DNA from 3 places in the Hoeflea prorocentri genome. Region 3 is predicted to be linked to each of the others. Evidence: riboswitches for the same ligand, from Rfam matches in the RefSeq annotation. Region 3 holds a riboswitch; each other region holds the start of a gene.
What was found. A riboswitch is a leader RNA that binds a small molecule or an ion and turns the genes downstream of it on or off. The one in region 3 is predicted to bind cobalamin.
Positions count from the first base shown of each region.

Region 1: another riboswitch for cobalamin. It lies ahead of OQ273_RS20605 (hypothetical protein); the one in region 3 lies ahead of OQ273_RS04335 (DUF1636 domain-containing protein).
Region 2: another riboswitch for cobalamin. It lies ahead of OQ273_RS16925 (energy-coupling factor ABC transporter permease); the one in region 3 lies ahead of OQ273_RS04335 (DUF1636 domain-containing protein).

Region 1 covers NZ_JAPJZI010000001.1:4,372,752-4,378,453, forward strand. The annotation lists gene OQ273_RS20585 (VOC family protein) at 1-145, shown strand, start outside; gene OQ273_RS20590 (helix-turn-helix transcriptional regulator) at 227-937, shown strand; gene OQ273_RS20595 (sulfite exporter TauE/SafE family protein) at 1,035-1,778, shown strand; gene OQ273_RS20600 (hypothetical protein) at 1,775-2,695, shown strand; cobalamin riboswitch at 2,753-2,963, shown strand; gene OQ273_RS20605 (hypothetical protein) at 3,125-3,442, shown strand; gene OQ273_RS20610 (DUF1737 domain-containing protein) at 3,456-3,662, opposite strand; gene OQ273_RS20615 (HpcH/HpaI aldolase/citrate lyase family protein) at 3,687-4,577, opposite strand; gene OQ273_RS20620 (hypothetical protein) at 4,794-5,018, shown strand; gene leuD (3-isopropylmalate dehydratase small subunit) at 5,156-5,702, shown strand, end outside.
Region 2 covers NZ_JAPJZI010000001.1:3,611,038-3,616,739, reverse strand. The annotation lists gene OQ273_RS16935 (adenylate/guanylate cyclase domain-containing protein) at 1-107, opposite strand, end outside; gene OQ273_RS16930 (ABC transporter substrate-binding protein) at 104-1,333, opposite strand; gene OQ273_RS16925 (energy-coupling factor ABC transporter permease) at 1,429-2,112, opposite strand; cobalamin riboswitch at 2,164-2,374, opposite strand; gene OQ273_RS16920 (ROK family transcriptional regulator) at 2,499-3,590, opposite strand; gene OQ273_RS16915 (SGNH/GDSL hydrolase family protein) at 3,644-4,294, opposite strand; gene OQ273_RS16910 (substrate-binding domain-containing protein) at 4,689-5,702, shown strand, end outside.
Region 3 covers NZ_JAPJZI010000001.1:942,980-948,681, reverse strand. The annotation lists gene OQ273_RS04350 (ABC transporter permease) at 1-730, opposite strand, end outside; gene OQ273_RS04345 (ABC transporter permease) at 727-1,674, opposite strand; gene OQ273_RS04340 (ABC transporter substrate-binding protein) at 1,691-3,229, opposite strand; gene OQ273_RS04335 (DUF1636 domain-containing protein) at 3,229-3,675, opposite strand; cobalamin riboswitch at 3,804-4,031, opposite strand; gene OQ273_RS04330 (hypothetical protein) at 4,147-5,073, shown strand; gene OQ273_RS04325 (hypothetical protein) at 5,070-5,702, shown strand, end outside.

The DNA of each region.
Region 1 (5,702 bases), 3.4 Mb from region 3:
TGCCGTGCAGGAGAAGCTTGAATCAGCCATGGACCGTGTTGTCGAGAACGGTGGAAAGGTTGTTTCGGATATCGTGACCATCGATTCCGGACGCTTTGTCTATTGTCTCGATCCGGATGGAAACAGCATCGGGCTGTTCAACTGACCGGGCCTGGCGATAAGGTTGAGCCGTGTGTTCGGGCCATGAGCGGCCCGGGCGCACTCCTGACAGTGCGGGGGCCATGACATGCGTCGTGCAGACCGATTGTTCCAGATTGTTCAGTATCTGCGGGGTGGCCGTCTGGTTACCGCCGCCTCTCTTGCTGAGCGATTGGAGGTTTCCGAGCGTACCATCTACCGCGATATCGCCGACCTGCAATCAACGGGGGTCCCGATTGATGGGGAGGCTGGCGTTGGTTACATCATGCGCGAGGGTTTTGATCTGCCGCCGCTGATGTTTTCGCGCGACGAAATTGTCGCTCTTGTCACCGGCGCGCGCATGGCGCGGGCTTGGGGTGGCGCCGCGGTGGCGCGGGCTGCCGAAGAGGCGCTGGTCAAGATCGAGGCCGTCCTGCCCGATGGCGAGCGCAACCGGATTCAACAGACGGAAATTCACGCCCCGGATTTCATGATGCCGGATGAGGATCGCCACCGCTTCGACTTGCTTGAAAGGGCCGCCGACCGCAGGCAAGTGCTGGATGTGGAGTACCGGGATGCCGAGGGCGCAGCTACGGCACGGCGTATCCGTCCGCTCGGCCTTTGGTTCTGGGGCAAGGTGTGGACACTTGCGGCCTGGTGTGAGCTCAGATCCGATTTCAGGACATTCCGGCTCGATCGGATGGACAAGATCCGCGAAACCGGTGAAATCTTCCGGCCGGAACGCGGCCGGACGCTGGCCGACTACTACCGCAGGGTGGAACGGGATCAGGAGCCGAAAGGCCCGGACCGTTATCCATAAGGTCTGCCGGGCCCCTGTTGTCGCACGCTTGCATCGGCCCCATGCAAGGCGTATTGCCGTTGGACCTGATTGACGCGCAATCCGGAAGGCAGGTGTTGTGGGCGCCGATGTATATACCCTTGATCTGCCGCTTACGTTTATCGCAGCGGTCGGGTTGATCGTTATGGCCGGCTCGATTGTCCAGTCGGGCCTGGGAATGGGATTTGGTCTGACCGTCGCCCCGCTTTTGGCATTGCTCAATCCCGAGCTGGTGCCTGCACCGACTCTTTTTCTTGGTATGTTGACGGCAGCCTGGGGCGCCCTGGCTGAGCGGGCGCATATTCGCTGGAACGAGGTTGCGGTGGCGACGGGAGGGCGGCTTATCGGCGCGGTGTTGGGTCTCGTCCTGTTGTTGATCGTCTCGACTGCATCCGGTTTCAGTCTGCTGTTTGGCGCAATGGTTCTTGTCGCGGTGGGGCTGTCGGCCGCCGGGCGATCCCTGCCTTTCAACTGGGGCTCGCTGGGATCGATGGGTTTCATATCCGGAGCGATGGGAACGATCACGTCTGTTGGCGCGCCGCCGCTGGCCCTTGTCTATCAGGGACGCGAGCCCGATGCGGCACGCGCCACCCTTGCGGCCTTCTTTGCCATCGGCTGCGGCATTTCACTTGCGGGCCTTTACTGGGCCGGTTGGGCAGGATGGCGCGATGCCGCGCTGGCGCTGGCCATGTTGCCGCCCATGTTCGCAGGCCTTTGGGTCGCCCGTTTCTTCAGACTGCGGTTCTTGCGCTGGTATCGACCATGGTTGCTCGGCGTTGCCGGGATGGCCGGAATTCTGCTGGTTCTGCGGGGGCTGACGTGACCCCGGTACTTTCCGTTCTGCAGTTTGCCGCGCGCCACGGGCGCTGGCTCCTTGTCCTTGGGTTGGTCGCCGGTGTCGCGTTGCCAGGCATTGCCGCCTTCATGGAAAAGCAGCTTCCGATAGCCGTGGCGCTGCTGTTGTTCTTCTCCGCTTTGCGTGTCGGGCCCCGGCAGGCTTTTGGCGCGACACGGGATATCGGCCAGTCTCTCTACTTTGTTCTGGCCCTGCAACTGGCCTTGCCGATCATTTTTGTTCTAGTGCTGATTGCAACGGACTGGCGGAGCCCGCTGGCTTTCGGATTGGCGCTGATGCTCGCGGCTTCGCCGATTTCCGGAAGTCCGAGCCTGGCTATCCTGCTTGGCAAGGACAGCGCGCCTTCGTTACGGCTGTTGATCGCAGGTACGGCGCTGCTTCCCCTGACCACGATCCCGGTTTTCTGGATGATGCCGGACCTGGTTGCCGGCAAAAGCGTTTTGGGTGCGGCTCTGCGGTTGCTTCTCATCATCGGCATTGCAACGGCCATTGCCTTTGTCATTCGAGGGTTCTTTTTGAAAAATCCCGGTCCGGCGGGTCTTGGCGCCATCGATGGATTGGCAGCGCTCACCATGGCTATCATGGTTGTCGGGCTGATGGCCGCCGTTCGTCCGGCCCTGGAGAACAACCCCGGCGGACTGGCGTTTAACCTCTTTATTGCCTTTGTTGCCAATTTCGGACTGCAGGCAAGCGTCTATCTCATTTTGAAGCGACCCTTGCCGGATCAAAGCGCTGGAATCGCGGTGTGTGCCGGTAATCGCAACATTGCGCTGTTCCTGGCAGCCTTGCCGGCTGGCGTCATGGAGCCGTTGCTGCTGTTTATCGGCTGCTATCAGGTTCCGATGTATCTGACACCCATCCTGCTCAGGCGCTTTTACCGCTGAACCACAGCTTGCGACGAAAAGCGTCGCTGTAGCGGCTGTCTGTTGAACAGATTCGCGGTAAGCTGCTTGGGTAAAGGTTCTTTGCCGCGATTCGCGCTGATAAGCGCAAGTTTGGCAAAGCCAAGAGGGAAGCCGGTGCAAATCCGGCGCTGCCCCCGCAACTGTAAGCGGCGAGCCTCTCCCAAAAGCCACTGGCCTTGACAGCCGGGAAGGCAGGAGACGGTGATGACCCGCAAGCCAGGAGACCTGCCTTTACGTGAACTGCAAGCCGGGCGGGGTGCCCCGGAAGAGCGGCGAGCCCGGTCCTGGCCGGCACCTGCGCTTTCTTATGCCCCGTCTCTGCCTTTTGAGGAGAGACATGTGAACCACATCAAACAAACAGACGATCTTCACAGATGTCCTTCACCCGGCCGAATGGGAGGGTGAGCGATGTTTCCCGTACAAGATAGTGACATTGGCCGTATCGTCCGCAGGATTGGCCGGCCTGACGGAACCAACATCGTCGCGTTGCGCAAGGACCGGTCGTATCGGCCGCTTTCTGCCGAGGAAGCGCTGATCCAGTGGATGCTCGACCTTCCAACGGGCGCAGCGATCGACAAAGCGGCGCGATATGCGCTGCGCGTCGTGGATGCGGGCCCTGCCATGTCACCCGATGTTCAGCTGTTTTGCGATTATCTGAGGCAGGCCATCGAGGCATCGCAAATACCGGTTTCACCGAACCGGCGCAGGCGCAGGCGGCAACCCTGATATAAAACCGGGCTTATTGCTCGGAGAGTTTCATGTCCGGGCTGTAGGTTTTTCCGGAGACATGCTTGATGACGGCCTGGGCGCATTGCATGCGCCCGGATTCATTGTTGAAACCGTAGGCTGGATCACCATGGAGCTCCCATCCCTGTGACAAAGCTTCGCTGACCTTATGGCAGAAACTGGCATCGTCTGGCCCGGTCAGCAATCTGTAGAGTTTCATCGTGCAGCTCCAATTCGTGTCAGGTTACCGGATGCCGGCTTTTGCCAAAAGCGCCTCGGCCTGTTCCAGATGCAGGCGCTCTACCATGCGCCCGTCGATCTTTATCACCCCTTTGCCGGCGTTTTCGGGCAGGGAAAACGCTTCCACGATCGCTTTTGCCTGCGCAAGTGCGTCCTTGCCAGCTCCGAATGCCTCATTGGCACCGCCGATCTGGCTTGGATGGATAAGGGTTTTTCCGTCGAAGCCCATCAGGTGGCCTTCGGCGCATTCGGCAAGAAAACCGGCCTCGTCGTGAAAATCATTATAAACGCCGTCGAGCACATCGACGCCGGCGGCTTTGGCGGCAAGCACCACCTGCATAAGCCAGGGTGTCATAAATTGTCTTCCGTCCGGAAGGGGGATGTCCGTTTCCTTGGACAGATCATTGGATCCGATCACCAGACAATCGAGGCGGCCGCCGGGCCGATGCGCGGTGTCGGCTGTGGTGAGAACGTTTGCGATACCGCGCGGTGTTTCGATCATTGCCCAGAGCCCGATGGCCGGTTCAGCCCCAACGTCCCGCAGCGCCGCCTCGGCCTGGTCAATGTCGGCTGCACCGTTGACCTTTGGCAGCAGGATGGCGTCGGGGCGCAGACGCGCAGCCTCGACAATGTCGTCATGACCCCATTTGCTTGAAAGGGCGTTGATCCGGATGATCCATTCCTTGCCTGGCGGCCCGGTCCTTGAAAGACGGTCCTCGAGCGCATTGCGCGCTGCCGGTTTTTCATCAGGTGCGATGGAATCTTCAAGATCGACGATAATTGTATCGCAATCGAGCCCGGTAGCCTTTTCCATGGCCCGTTCATTGTTGGCGGGTATGTAAAGGACCGAGCGGCGGGTCTGTTTTTGGCGGTGATGTATGCCTGTTTTTTTCATGGCGTCTTAATGCCTTTCGCCGGGCCGCATCGCAAGGCTGTGTTGTGAGCTCCGACGGTTTTGGAGCTGCATCCTTTACGAATTGTAAGGCGGCGGCGGTTGAAACTGTACCGTTCAATGACCAATTGAATGGAAGCAGACCCGATCTCCAGCGGGTTTACACGGCTGCCGGCTGTTTTGCGGTTCGCCGAATTTGAGAAAGCGGGAGGTAATACGATGGCAAATCTTCGCGCAATCATTGTTGCAGTTGTCGGGCTCGGCATTGCCGCCCTGATCATCGTCGTCATGGCGACCGTCGGGCTGGCTATTGTCGGTTTTGCCGCTGTCGCCTGCGTGGTCGGCCTGATCGCCGCCCGGTTCAATCGGCGCAACCGCGTCCACAAACGCGAGAATGGTCCACGTGTCTGGGACGACGGGAACGGCAAGATTATCGATATGTGATCGGCGATTCTCACCGCCGGGGCCTTCTTTTTCTGTTTCAGCTTTGATAAACGCTTGGCAAAGTTCGCCTGGCGGGCGTTTGTTATGCCTGCTGGCCATCGTCGGCTAAAGCCGGGAAGTATATTGAGGTTCTCGCGATGAAGAAATTTTCAAGACACAGCGGTGTCGCTGCACCCATGCCCATTGTCAATGTCGATACCGACATGATCATCCCGAAGGACTATCTGAAGACAATCAAGCGCACGGGCCTTGGCAAGGGCCTTTTTGCGGAGATGCGTTTTAATGAGGACGGATCCGAGAACGAGGAGTTCGTGCTCAACAAGCCGGCCTATGAGAATGCGACGATCCTGGTAGCGGGTGATAATTTCGGTTGCGGCTCCTCACGCGAGCATGCGCCCTGGGCGCTGATGGATTTCGGCATACAATGCGTCATCTCGACGAGTTTCGCCGATATTTTCTACAATAACTCCTTCAAGAACGGCCTGTTGCCGATCGTCGTGACCCCGGAGGAGCTTGAAATGCTCCTTGACGACGCGTCGCGCGGCGCCAATGCGACCCTGACCGTCGATCTCGTAACCCAGGAAATCCACGGCCCCGATGGCGGCATTATCAAATTCGACATCGATCCGTTCAAGAAACACTGCCTTCTCAACGGTCTCGATGATATCGGTCTGACGATGGAAA
Region 2 (5,702 bases), 2.7 Mb from region 3:
GTCATCGCTGTCATAGCGATAAACGCGAGGGAGAGTTGCGGCTTTATGCCGAAGCGCGTCGCCGGCATACCGGCAAGCGCATCCGTTGTCCCGGCATTGTCACTCATAATCCGGCATCCAGGGCGACAAAGCTGCCGTCTTCGCCGATCGCCGTCAGGAAGACGCGGTCGGAGCCCTGATTGTCACCTGGGCCGAATTCCAGAACCATGCCATCTATGTCGAATGTGGCAGGCGATTTGAAGAGATCGAGAAAAGCGCTTCGTGTCGGCTGCGGTCCGAGCCGGCGCAGCGCCTCGGCAACCAGCCTTCCGGCGATATAACCTTCAAGCGTGACAAAACCTGCCTCGGCCTGCGGATTGGCTGCAGTCAGCGCGTCGAGGAAGTTTTTGGCAAGGGGGAGGGTACGGTCGTCAAACAGCGGTACGACTTGCGAAACGACGACCGCATGATCATTCGGATGGAGTTCCGCGGCCAGCGCCTTGCTGCCGACAAAAGACAGCGCCGCGAATGTCGGCTCGAAGCCGATTTGTGCAGCCGTCTTGATGAATACAGCGGCGGGCTCGTATGGCCCGACAATGATGACGGCTTCCGGTTGTGAACGGCGGATAGAAAGCAGCGCGCGCTTGACGGCGGTAGTGTTGCGCCGGAACGTTTCTTCCGAAACCGGCGCCATATCCCGCCGCTTCAGCGCCTCGCGCACCCCATTCAGCCCGACCCGCCCGAACGTGTCGTCCTGGTAGAGGACGGCGATGCGGCTCATATGCTCGCTACCGGTCAGATATCCGATCAGCGCTTCAGCCTCCTGAGCGTAGGAGGCGCGCAGGTTGATGGCAGTGATAAGGGCGGGATCACGCAGGAACGAGGCGCCGGTAAAGGGCGCAACGAAGGGAATGCCCGCCTTCTCCGAAAGCGGGTGGGCGGCGCGCGATGTCGGCGTGCCGACCTCTCCGATCAGTGCGAAGACCGCGTCGTCGTCGATCAGCTTTTTCGTGTTGGCGATTGCCTGTTCCGGCTCATAGCCGTCATCATACCCGATAAGCCGGATATGTCGGCCATGAATGCCGCCCGACCGGTTGACCGCTTTGAAGGCGGCGTTCAGTCCGTCCCGGAACGCGGTTCCGAGCGAGGCGGCCGGGCCGTTGAAGGCCGCCGATTGGCCGAGAACGATCCGGTCTGAATGAACGCCGGTTTCCGCCCGGCTGTCTGCGGAGGAAACAAAGCCGATCGAGAGTGCTGCAAGCAGGATGCGAAATGGACCGCGCAGAACGTCCCTCCGGTCGATGAGGCGGAAGGTCGAGCCTGTGACGAACCGCCGGTTGAGTCGCCGGTTCATATTAAGCCCGCATGTGCGAATAATGGCAAGCGCCCTTGATTTCAGGCATTCGGTGGCTTCCGGGACAAGGCTCCGGAAGCCGGTTGTATGGAGGATCAGGCGTGAGCGCTGTAGAGACGTCGGTTGAAAAGCCGGCTGTCCTTCAGATTATCCCAGTTCTTGGCGATGGCGAGAATGCCAAGGTCAAGCACCGGCTCAAGGATGATCACGCTCATATAGGCGATACCGAAGGTTCCGATCTGCGCCAGGTTCTCCGCTCCGAAGCCGCCGCCGTAGAAAGCCCAGAAGGCGACCCAGACAACGATGCCGCCCTGATAGGTGGTCGAAAGCGCGAGCGCCTGTTTGTAGGAAACGTCTTTGTAAGCCGTGTGCGACGGAATGATCTTCCTGGCCAGAAGGCTGACGGCAAAGAGAGGCAAGACCAGCGTCGTCAGGTTCATGCCGTATTGCGGCAGGTCGAATGGCGCGAAGAAAACGCCCTGCGCCAGAAGGCCGAGGGCAAGGCCGATCGCTGCCGGGCCGGCGCCGAAGACCAGGTAGAGTGTTGCGCCGAGAATAAAGTGAACCTCCGAAACCCCGACGGGGAAATGCGGGAAGATCTCAAAGAAGCTGAAGACCAGCACGGTCGTCGCCACGCTGCGTATGGCCAGCGCCGCTACGCCTCCATTGGACTTTACGTCGTCAAAGGCCATTTTCAGCATCAGGCCGCCTGCGCCGGCGGCGGTGGCGTAGCTCAAGGCCAGTTTGGCGCCGTCAACGACGCCCGGTTCAATATGCATGGTCTTTCCTTTCCTGCACCCTTCGTGCATTGCCGACGCAGCTGTGCTGCGCCTGTTCAGGTTATTCGGGCAGGTCTCCTGACTCGCGCTTCATCGCCTGGACTTCCGCCTTCCCGGGCTTCCCCAGTGGCATAGTGGAAGCGGCTCGCGCTCACAGTTGCGAGGGCAGTCACGGATCAGGCCCGCATTTGGTCGTCCCTACCGTGTTCCCATTTAATCCGGCGGGCTTTGCCCGCCTGGAACCCGAATGCCGATTGTTACAGCCACATCCGAGGCCGGGCAATGCCGTTTGCGACCTCGATGGTGAATATTTACGGCGTGTCGGGCAGGAAATAGGTGACGCGGGCCGGATGGAAGAAATCTTGGGCGTTGCCGGCGATTTGGTCTCATTCCACCATGAATTTCGAACTGAAGGGCAGGCTCGCGGCACCTATGGCTTTGGGGGAGACTTCCAGTGAGCCGGCAATGGCACGAATGCCATCCATCCGGTCTTCCAGCCGTTTTGATATTTTCTCGCAAATATCTTTGGGCGCATAAGATGACAGTACGATTGTGGTTACAGGCACAAACTGAGATAGCGCGGTCATGGACTGCTCGAGTTGTGAAACGCATGTGTCGAACCAGTCGGCCTCGACTGTTCCGAAATCTGGCCACAGGGCGCCTCTCTCCCAAAGCGCGCTGGTGTCTAAGCCGTTTTCCTCAAGACGTTTCTGAAGATAGAGCAGCCCGACGTCGTGGCTCTGGATGGCGTTGCTGTTGAATATCTGGTGATTGAGAACCAGCCGATTGTGAAGTCGAGCCCCCAGATAGCAGAACAGGTAATCTGTCAAGGGCTTGGCTGCGCCAAATAAGCTCTCGCCGCCGGCCGCTGCCGATATGTCGTTTTGAACGTAGACTTCAACACCTAAATCAGCCTCGATCTCGGAACCCAGAGTTTCATATCTTTCCGCGGCTCCATAAGGCGCCAGGTTCAACTCGTATCGATCTTCAGGAATAGCCAATCCAACGCCTGCAATCCTTTCGCGATTGCTGGGAAGCGCCTGAATGGCTGCACGGACCGTTTCCAGGAATTGCGTGTGGTTGCTGCCTTCCGTCCTGGAAGAGTTGGGAATTGTGGTGTGGAACTTCACAGCCCCGACGAAATCGATCAGCACAACGTCAGTTTGCCGATGGCCCAGACTTATGCCGACGGAATAGGCACCTTTCGCATTCAGCGACAAGGGAATAGCCGGTGGGCCGACACGGCCTTTCTGCGCTTTTCCCTTTTTGACGAGGCCTTCTTGCTCGAGAGATCTGACGATAACAGAGACAGTTTGCGCAGATAGCCCTGTCCTTTGGCCAATTTCCATTCGCGATATGCCGTCATTCTGCAACAAGAGTGACAGGACAAGCCGTTCGTTATAACTGCGAACACTGATCGAGTTCAGACCACTGGAGCGGTCAGCGATACGCAATGGATTTGGAGGAGCGAACCGCATATCAGGCAAAATACACCTCCTGAACCGCATGTGGTCTCGTTATTGTCCGCATCTCAGCCATTGTCGACCCACCCGATTGCCACAATTTCCTGCGCCATGGAAACGCCGAGAGCCTTGTGTGCGTTGCCGCTTAGATGGAACCCGTCCTCAGGATCACATTCGATAATGGAACCTGCATCAAAATAGTGCACCTCAAGCGAGTCGGCCATGATCTCAAATTCAAGGGCCAGCCTGTGGCTCTTTTCCTGCGCGCCGGCGAAAATCGAACTCCACTCCTTGATATCGTCTTGCATCGGAGGAGGTGCAACGATCATGATCTCGGGAACATTGCCGCCGGGTCCCGGCGCCAACTCCTTGATGTCATGAATAAGACAACCCATTCCCATAGCCACCTCGGACGGCGGCTGCCCAAAGCGGGCCTTCAGGTCGTTTGTTCCGAGCATAACAACAACAACATCGAGTGGCGCGTGACTCATCATGCAGGGTCTGAGGTAAGTGCGCCCGTTTTTGATCGCGCCTTCGATAGGGTCGTCGTGAACGGTGGTGCGGCCACTCAAACCCTCTTCAATGACGTGCCAGCCGTCTCCCAATTCTCGTTGCAACACGCCCGGCCAACGCGTATCCAGGCCAAAACGATCCAGGGGGGTGCCTCCGGGTATCTGTCCGTGCGTATTTGAGTCGCCGTAACACAGAACTGTTCTCATCCTGTCTCCACTGTCAGAAATATCCTTCTTATTCAAGATATTAGCCTGTGATGGCCTGTTGAGTTTTATCTGCCTTACTGCGGTTGCCCGAGATGATCATTCGCGAAAGATGACATTGGATCAGCCTTCAGGCAAGTGAGGATAAATATTCATTCAACATGAATAAATGTTGACATGAGATGACTGCTTGTGTTTCCTGAAGGTCGGGAGGAAGACTTGAAGGTTCCGGCTGTTCCGGCGCGTGGGGCATTCGAAAGAATGCGGAATTTCGCCGCCTATACGAACGAAACCTCGGGTGCTGTTCTCCAGAATCATCGTCTGCGAAGCCGGCAGCCAAGCCGTTCGGAGTGCGTGTGTAAGGATCGAACTTGTCAATCCAGATGGAGGCAAACCCATGACGAAACTAGCCACAGCAATCACCGCTGGTGTGTTATTTGCCACAACAACTCTGACCTTTCCGGCCTTTGCCGAGGATGTGAAAATCATGGACGGCGTAACCGAGCGACCGGGCGACAATCCTGTTGTTCCTGCCGGTAAATTTCAGAAGCCGTGCGGCTGGAAAATCGGAATGAGCCATTTTGGCGTCAATGCGAACACCTGGACAGTGCAGGTTGCGCATGAATCGGAGGGCGCAGCGGCTGCCGTAGATTGTATTGAGAAATTTGTCTTGCTCGACGCCGGGTTTGATCAGAAGAAACAGGTTGCCGATATCGAGGATCTGATTGCGCAAGGCATGGACGCGATTATCGTGCAGCCAGTGACATCCACATCAGCCGACGCTTCCATTGAGAAGGCCGTGGCTGCGGGAATTCCGGTCGTTCTGCATACGGGACGCATTGAGAGCAACTCGTTTACAACCGAGATCCAGGGTGGGGCGGAGCACTTTGGAAAGGTTATGGGTGACTGGCTTGTCGATGCGGTTGGAAACGATGCCAAAATATGGGTTCTTCGCGGACTGGCCGGACACCCGGAGGACACAAATCGATACAACGGTCTCCTGCAGTCGCTTGAAGGTACCAATATCGAGATCCTAGTCGAGGAGCATGGTGACTGGCAATACGACAAGACCAAGAAGCTATGTGAAACGCTGTATCTGAACAATCCCAATGTCGATGGAATCTGGTCGTCGGGCGCGGATATGACACGCGCATGTGTCGATGTATTCAAGCAGTTTGGTGCAGATATCCCGCCAATCTCCGGTGAAGGCAATAACGGTTTCTTCGGTCAGTGGATTAAGGACGGATTTCAATCGATATCGGCTGAGTATTCGCCGGCTCAGGGGGCGGCCGGTGTTCGTGCCGCCGTTGCTCTGCTTGAAGGCAAGGAACTCAAGAAACACTACGATTACAATCCGGAAGGCTGGGACCTGGACAAGACCAGGCAATACTATCGCGATGATCTGTCGGCG
Region 3 (5,702 bases):
TCGCCAGGACCGGTGCCAGAACCAGGCGAGGCTCAGAAAACAGGAATATGCGATACTCGTGGACCATCGCGCCCCATTCGGGCCGCCCGGTGTCTGCCGAGAGCCCGAGAAATCCCATCGACGCCACAAGAATGATCGCACGACCGGCATCTGCGCCCGCCAAGGCTCCGATCGCAGGCCACGCATTGGGCAGCATGTGCCGGTACACGGCGCCCGTGACCGATGATCCGAGCGCAAGGCTCGCAAGCCAGTACGGCTCGCCGCGCAAACGCTCCAACAAGGCCGACATGCTGAGCGCATAGGGTGCCCATGTGCTTGCAACCAGTGCCGCCGAGATCGCCAGCAGACCCGCCCCGAAAAGCGTTGCAAGCAGCAGAGCCGTGATAAGGGTCGGCAGCGCCAGCGCGGTCTGTGCCAGCCATCGTACGGGCCGGGAGAGCGCGGGCGGGCCGAAACCTATTGCAACGCCAGCCGCAAGGCCCAGACCGATACTGGAGGCGATGACAATCGCAATGGCCGATAGAGACGGCCGCGCTCCGGCAAGGATACGCGAGGCCACGTCCCGGCCCAGATGGTCCGTGCCCAACCAGTGTTCCAGAGAAGGTGTCGACAAGACGTTGTTTAAGTCCACGGCGTGGGGATTATGAGGCTGCCAGTACGCGCCCAACAGCATGGTGCCGACAAACAACAGCGCGACCGGGAGATAGTTGTGGCTCCGTTCGCTTGTCATTGCACCCTCGACGGCAATGAGCCAATCCGCGGATCAAGCGTGTGTCTCAGCAAAGCACAAAGATGCAGGCCGAAGATTATCCATAGGGCAACGAGCGCGATATATGATTGCAAAACAGGATAATCACGCGACGACACTGCATCCACGACCCGTTCAGACAATCCCGGAATCCCGAAAACAATCTCGGCAATGGCCGTACCACCCACAATCCATGCAAGATCGGGCGCGATGCCGGCCACAAGCACGATCGCGGCCTGACGGCCGCCATGGCGCCACAGCGCGGTCTTGCGCGAAAGGCCTTTTGCAAGGGCGGTCCGCATAAACGGCGCTGCCGCCGTTTCGGCAAACCCGGTGCGTACCAGGCGGGAAACACTGCCGATAGAGAAAAATGCGACCAGCGCAACCGGCAGAACGAGCCGTTCAACCGTGCTGCCCGAGAATGGAAGAAGCCATCGAAGTTCGGCGGCAAACAGCCAAAGCGCCAGGAGCCCCACAGCAAAGGCAGGAAGCGCCTGACCGGCCACGGCCATGCTCCGCGAAAGACTATCAGCCATGCCTCCAGGGTGGAGCGCGGCACGAAAACCAAGAAATGTGCCGAAACAAATCGCAGCAATCATGCCGCCGAAACCAATCGCCGCCGACCATGCCAGGCGCGGAGCAAGTTCATTCGAAACGCTGCCGCCGGTGACAAATGAAACACCCCAATCGAGGGTGACGAAACCCTTCAGCCAGATGAAAAACTGCTCGATCAGACTGTGATCAAGCCCCCAGGCCTGACGGTAGGCGGCGACCAGCTCGTCGCCGGCGTGAACATTCATGCGATTTGCAAAAATATCGACCGGATCGCCGGGAATGAGGCGAATCAACACAAAGCTCACGGCAACCGCAGCCAGCCATGACACAAGGGCCATGAATGCCATCCGCATTGCCGCAAGCCAGCTCATCGCTCAGGCTCCCTGTCTATGGTTGCGACACAAAAAGATCCGGACGGATGACGTAGTAGTCCGACCCCCAAGGCTGATAATCCGCCAACCGGCCGGACAGGCCGACATGCCATTGCGGCGTAACGAGGAACGAGACCGGGGCACCATCCGCAATCAGTTCCTGCGCCTTTTTTGCCAACGCAATCCGCTCATTGGAATCCTCTGCCTTGCGCAGCGCGTCAACAACATCGTCATAGGTCGCACTGGACCAGCCCGTGTAATTGCGTGCGGCATCTGTTTCGAAGAAGAGAGAAAGAAACAGGCCAGGATCACCCGAAGGAGCGGTATGCTGCGCCCAAAGGAACAGGTCGAACTCGCCGCTGTCCGCGACATTGCTCGGGGATTCGGTCACCTGCGTTGTCACTGCAATGCCCAGATCCGCGAGAGCCGCACGGATTACCGGTTGGAAGGTCACGAGATCGGGGCGCTGCGGATAGGCCCACAAAACGAGGTCCAGATTTTTGCCATCCTTGGAGCGCAAGCCATCATCACCCATAATCCAGCCGGCCTCATCAAGCAGGCGTGCCGATAGGTCGGGATCGTAGGCAAGTGTCCCCTCGGCAGCAAACGGGTAGCCAGCGGCGAAAGCGCCTGTCGCCGGTGTGCCCGCTCGCGCGGCGGTTACCAGATGGTTCCTGTTAATAGCAGCGTCGATCGCCCGGCGGACCCGAACGTCTCCCAGTGTCGGCGTGCGCGTGTTCATCCACATCATGTACTGGTAAGCGACCGGGAAAGATCTTACCGACCGGTCTTTGCTGCCATCAAACATCGAGATGGTTTCAACAGGCAGATTGAAGGCAAGGTCCAACTCGCCGGATGCAAATGCAAGCGCCATAGACTGACCATCAGCGATCCGCCGGATCGTAACATCCGGCCGCTGCCCGTGTCCTTCATAGTGCCTATTCGGCACCATCTCGATCGCGGAGCCGGTTTCGAAGCTTTCCACGGCAAATGGACCGGTAAAGATGGGATCGCCGCTGGTCTCCATGTAAACCGGGAAGGCCCACTCGGCGAGAATGGATGGAAGGATCGCCGTTGGCTGCTCGGTTGTCACGTTCAGCGTATCGTTGTCCACCGCTTCGAAAATCAACCGGCCCGCTGTCGCGCGTGCCGACGCGTTGGCCTCACCGGTGCGGTTGAGAGCGGCCGCGACCAGCTTGGCTGTAACGGGCGTTCCATCGGAGAAAAAGCGTTCGGGCGACAGTTCAATCATCCAGGAGCCATCCGCATTTTTTGTCGCGGACGCGGCGAGATTAGGAATGACCTCTCCATCGCGCGATACGGAGAAAAGCTGTTCGGCAATACCATGGGATACGAGCGCCCAGCCGGTTGAACCATCGGCAGGATCAAGACCTGATGCAAGGAACGTCTGGCCGACAGTCACGTTTTCAGCCGCCGCGGAAGCAATCACACCTGCCAGGGCAAACGCAGCTGCAAGGCCTGCAGCCGACAGGGCGTTGCGGCATCTGTCAAAGGTTTGCTGATCCCGGTTCAATTGGTTTTTCGCAATAAGCATCAAAGTATGTCCTTGTCGATTGCAGGAAGAATGGTGAAATCAGGGTCGATTGGGTCGCCATCAAGGTTGAGGGGCGGAATGCGGCCAAGAATGCCGGCGCGCAAGGCTTCTGGACGATCGGCGCGCTCGACGAAACCATTGGTTGTCGTGGCATACTTTTCGGCCAGTTCGAGGATCGCCTCGGCATCGGTTTGCGGGTGAAGATCGCCGAATACGAGCGTGTATTTGGATGGCCCCGACAGCGCGACAACGCAAGGACGCTTGCACTGGCTCATGCAACGCACGCCACGAAACGACATGCCGAGCCCGGCGGCGGCGCTGCCGGAAAATTGTGAATGGAGTGTCTTGGCCAGGCGATAACCCGGCCGCTGGTTATCCGGGCCGGAGAACGCTGCCTGCCGGCAACGGGTACAGACCGACAAGCTCGCCAATTTCTTGTTTTGCACAGATCATCATCCCCCGAGGAAGCGGCGGGTACCGAAGGGAGAGATGAAGGCCGGATTTGTTACGCCCGGCAAATGTCAGCGAAATTTTCGATGTCATCACTACGACCTCCCCGGGGGCACCCCGCCCGAGTTTAAGTTGAGCGATGGCAGGTCTCCTGACTCGCGGGTCTATGCCTGTCAGCACCTTCCCAGGATGGAGACTACACACCATACCCAGTGGTTTTCGCTGATAGGCTCTCCGCTTACAGTTGCGGGGGCAGTCACGGAATTGGCACCTGATGGTTACACCGCACCGTGTTCCCTTTTCATCCAGCTAGCCGTAAGGATTCGCCGGAACCATCTGGGCGGCAGTCTTATCGTGTTGGTGATAGCTGTCAACATCGCGACGGGACAATGCGCAAAGAGAAACGCGCTTGGCTTTGAGGTTATTTGCGCTTGTTCCCGGTCGCCTCCTTGTCTAAGCGTCTGTGCATGCAAGGACACAAAAAATATATCGTTTCAACCACCATCAACGCACCAACCGAGGCGATCCGGCGCTTTGATGCCATGAAGGACTGGACGTTGATCGTGGTGGGCGACCGGAAAACGCCGACCGACTACCGGCTGGACAACGGGCGATACCTGTCACCTTCGGATCAGGAAAAACTCGCACCGGAGCTTTCGGAGCTGATTGGCTGGAACTGCATCCAGCGCCGAAATCTCGGCTTTGTGCTGGCGCTGGATGAAGGCGCCGATATCATTGCGACGGTCGATGATGACAACATACCCTATGAGAACTGGGGCAGCGAACTGCTTGTCGGCACGACGGCGACAATGAAGTCATTTATCGTCGATGGCGATTGTTTTGACCCGGTCGGCGCGACGGAACACAGGCACCTTTGGCATCGCGGCTTTCCCCTTCAACTGCTTAGAACCCGAGACTATTCAAATTTCGAAGACCGACAGGTCCATGTCGATATTCAGGCCGATTTCTGGGATGGCGACCCGGATATCGATGCGGTCTGCCGCATGGAACACGCTCCGGATGTAACTTTCGATACGGGCAGCTTTCCTTTCACATCCGACACGGTCAGCCCCTTCAATTCACAAAATACTTTCCTGACCTCCGAAGCACTTCGGCGCTACTTCATGGTGCCTTTTGCCGGCAGGATGGACGATATCTGGGCCGCCTATCATCTGCTTCACCTCGGCTACAAAGTCGCCTATGCGCAGGCCTCGGTTCGCCAGGACAGAAACGTGCAGGACCTGACCGGCAATCTGGTCAACGAGTTTGTCGGCTACGAAAACAACGCGAAGATGGTGCAAGCGATCAATTCCGGAAGTTACGACATCAGTGCCTACTGGCCGCAACGGGCCCTTAGAGCCTATGAAGCCTATATGCGCAGGGTGGATGCATGATTTCGATCGTCATTGTGGGCCGCAACGACAATTACGGCGGCGATTTCGAGGATCGGCTGTTTTCGACCAGCCTCTACAATCTTAAAGCGCTGGAGGCCCGGGGCGTTGAGGCGGAGCTGGTATTCGTCGAGTGGAACCCGCTTCCCGGAAGGCCGTTATTGTCAGAAAAGCTGCTGTCCACCATCGACAAGGCGCGCTGCATTGTTGTCGACGCATCCATCCACCGGCTGATCAGCGAAAACCGGCACATCAAGCTGTTTGAATATCACGCCAAGAATGCCGGAGCCGCCAGAGCCAGAGGATCATGGCTGCTGCTGACAAATCCCGACAATTACTTCGGCGACGATGTCCTGGAGTTCCTGCAAAAGGGCAACTTCGAAACGCGCATGTTGTACAGGGCCGGCTGGATCGACATCGAGGATGCATCTTCGCTTAACGACCCATCCCTGTCCGACAACCATGCCAGCGATATCGAGCCCTATTGCATGGCGTCAGGAGATTTCATCTTTTGCTCCAGATCGCTCTTTCACGAGATTGGCGGTTTCCGCGAGGATTTGACCTTCAGCAACACGCACAAGGATGCCATATTCTGTACAGCGGCGTTTGAACACACCGCACCCGTCCAAAAG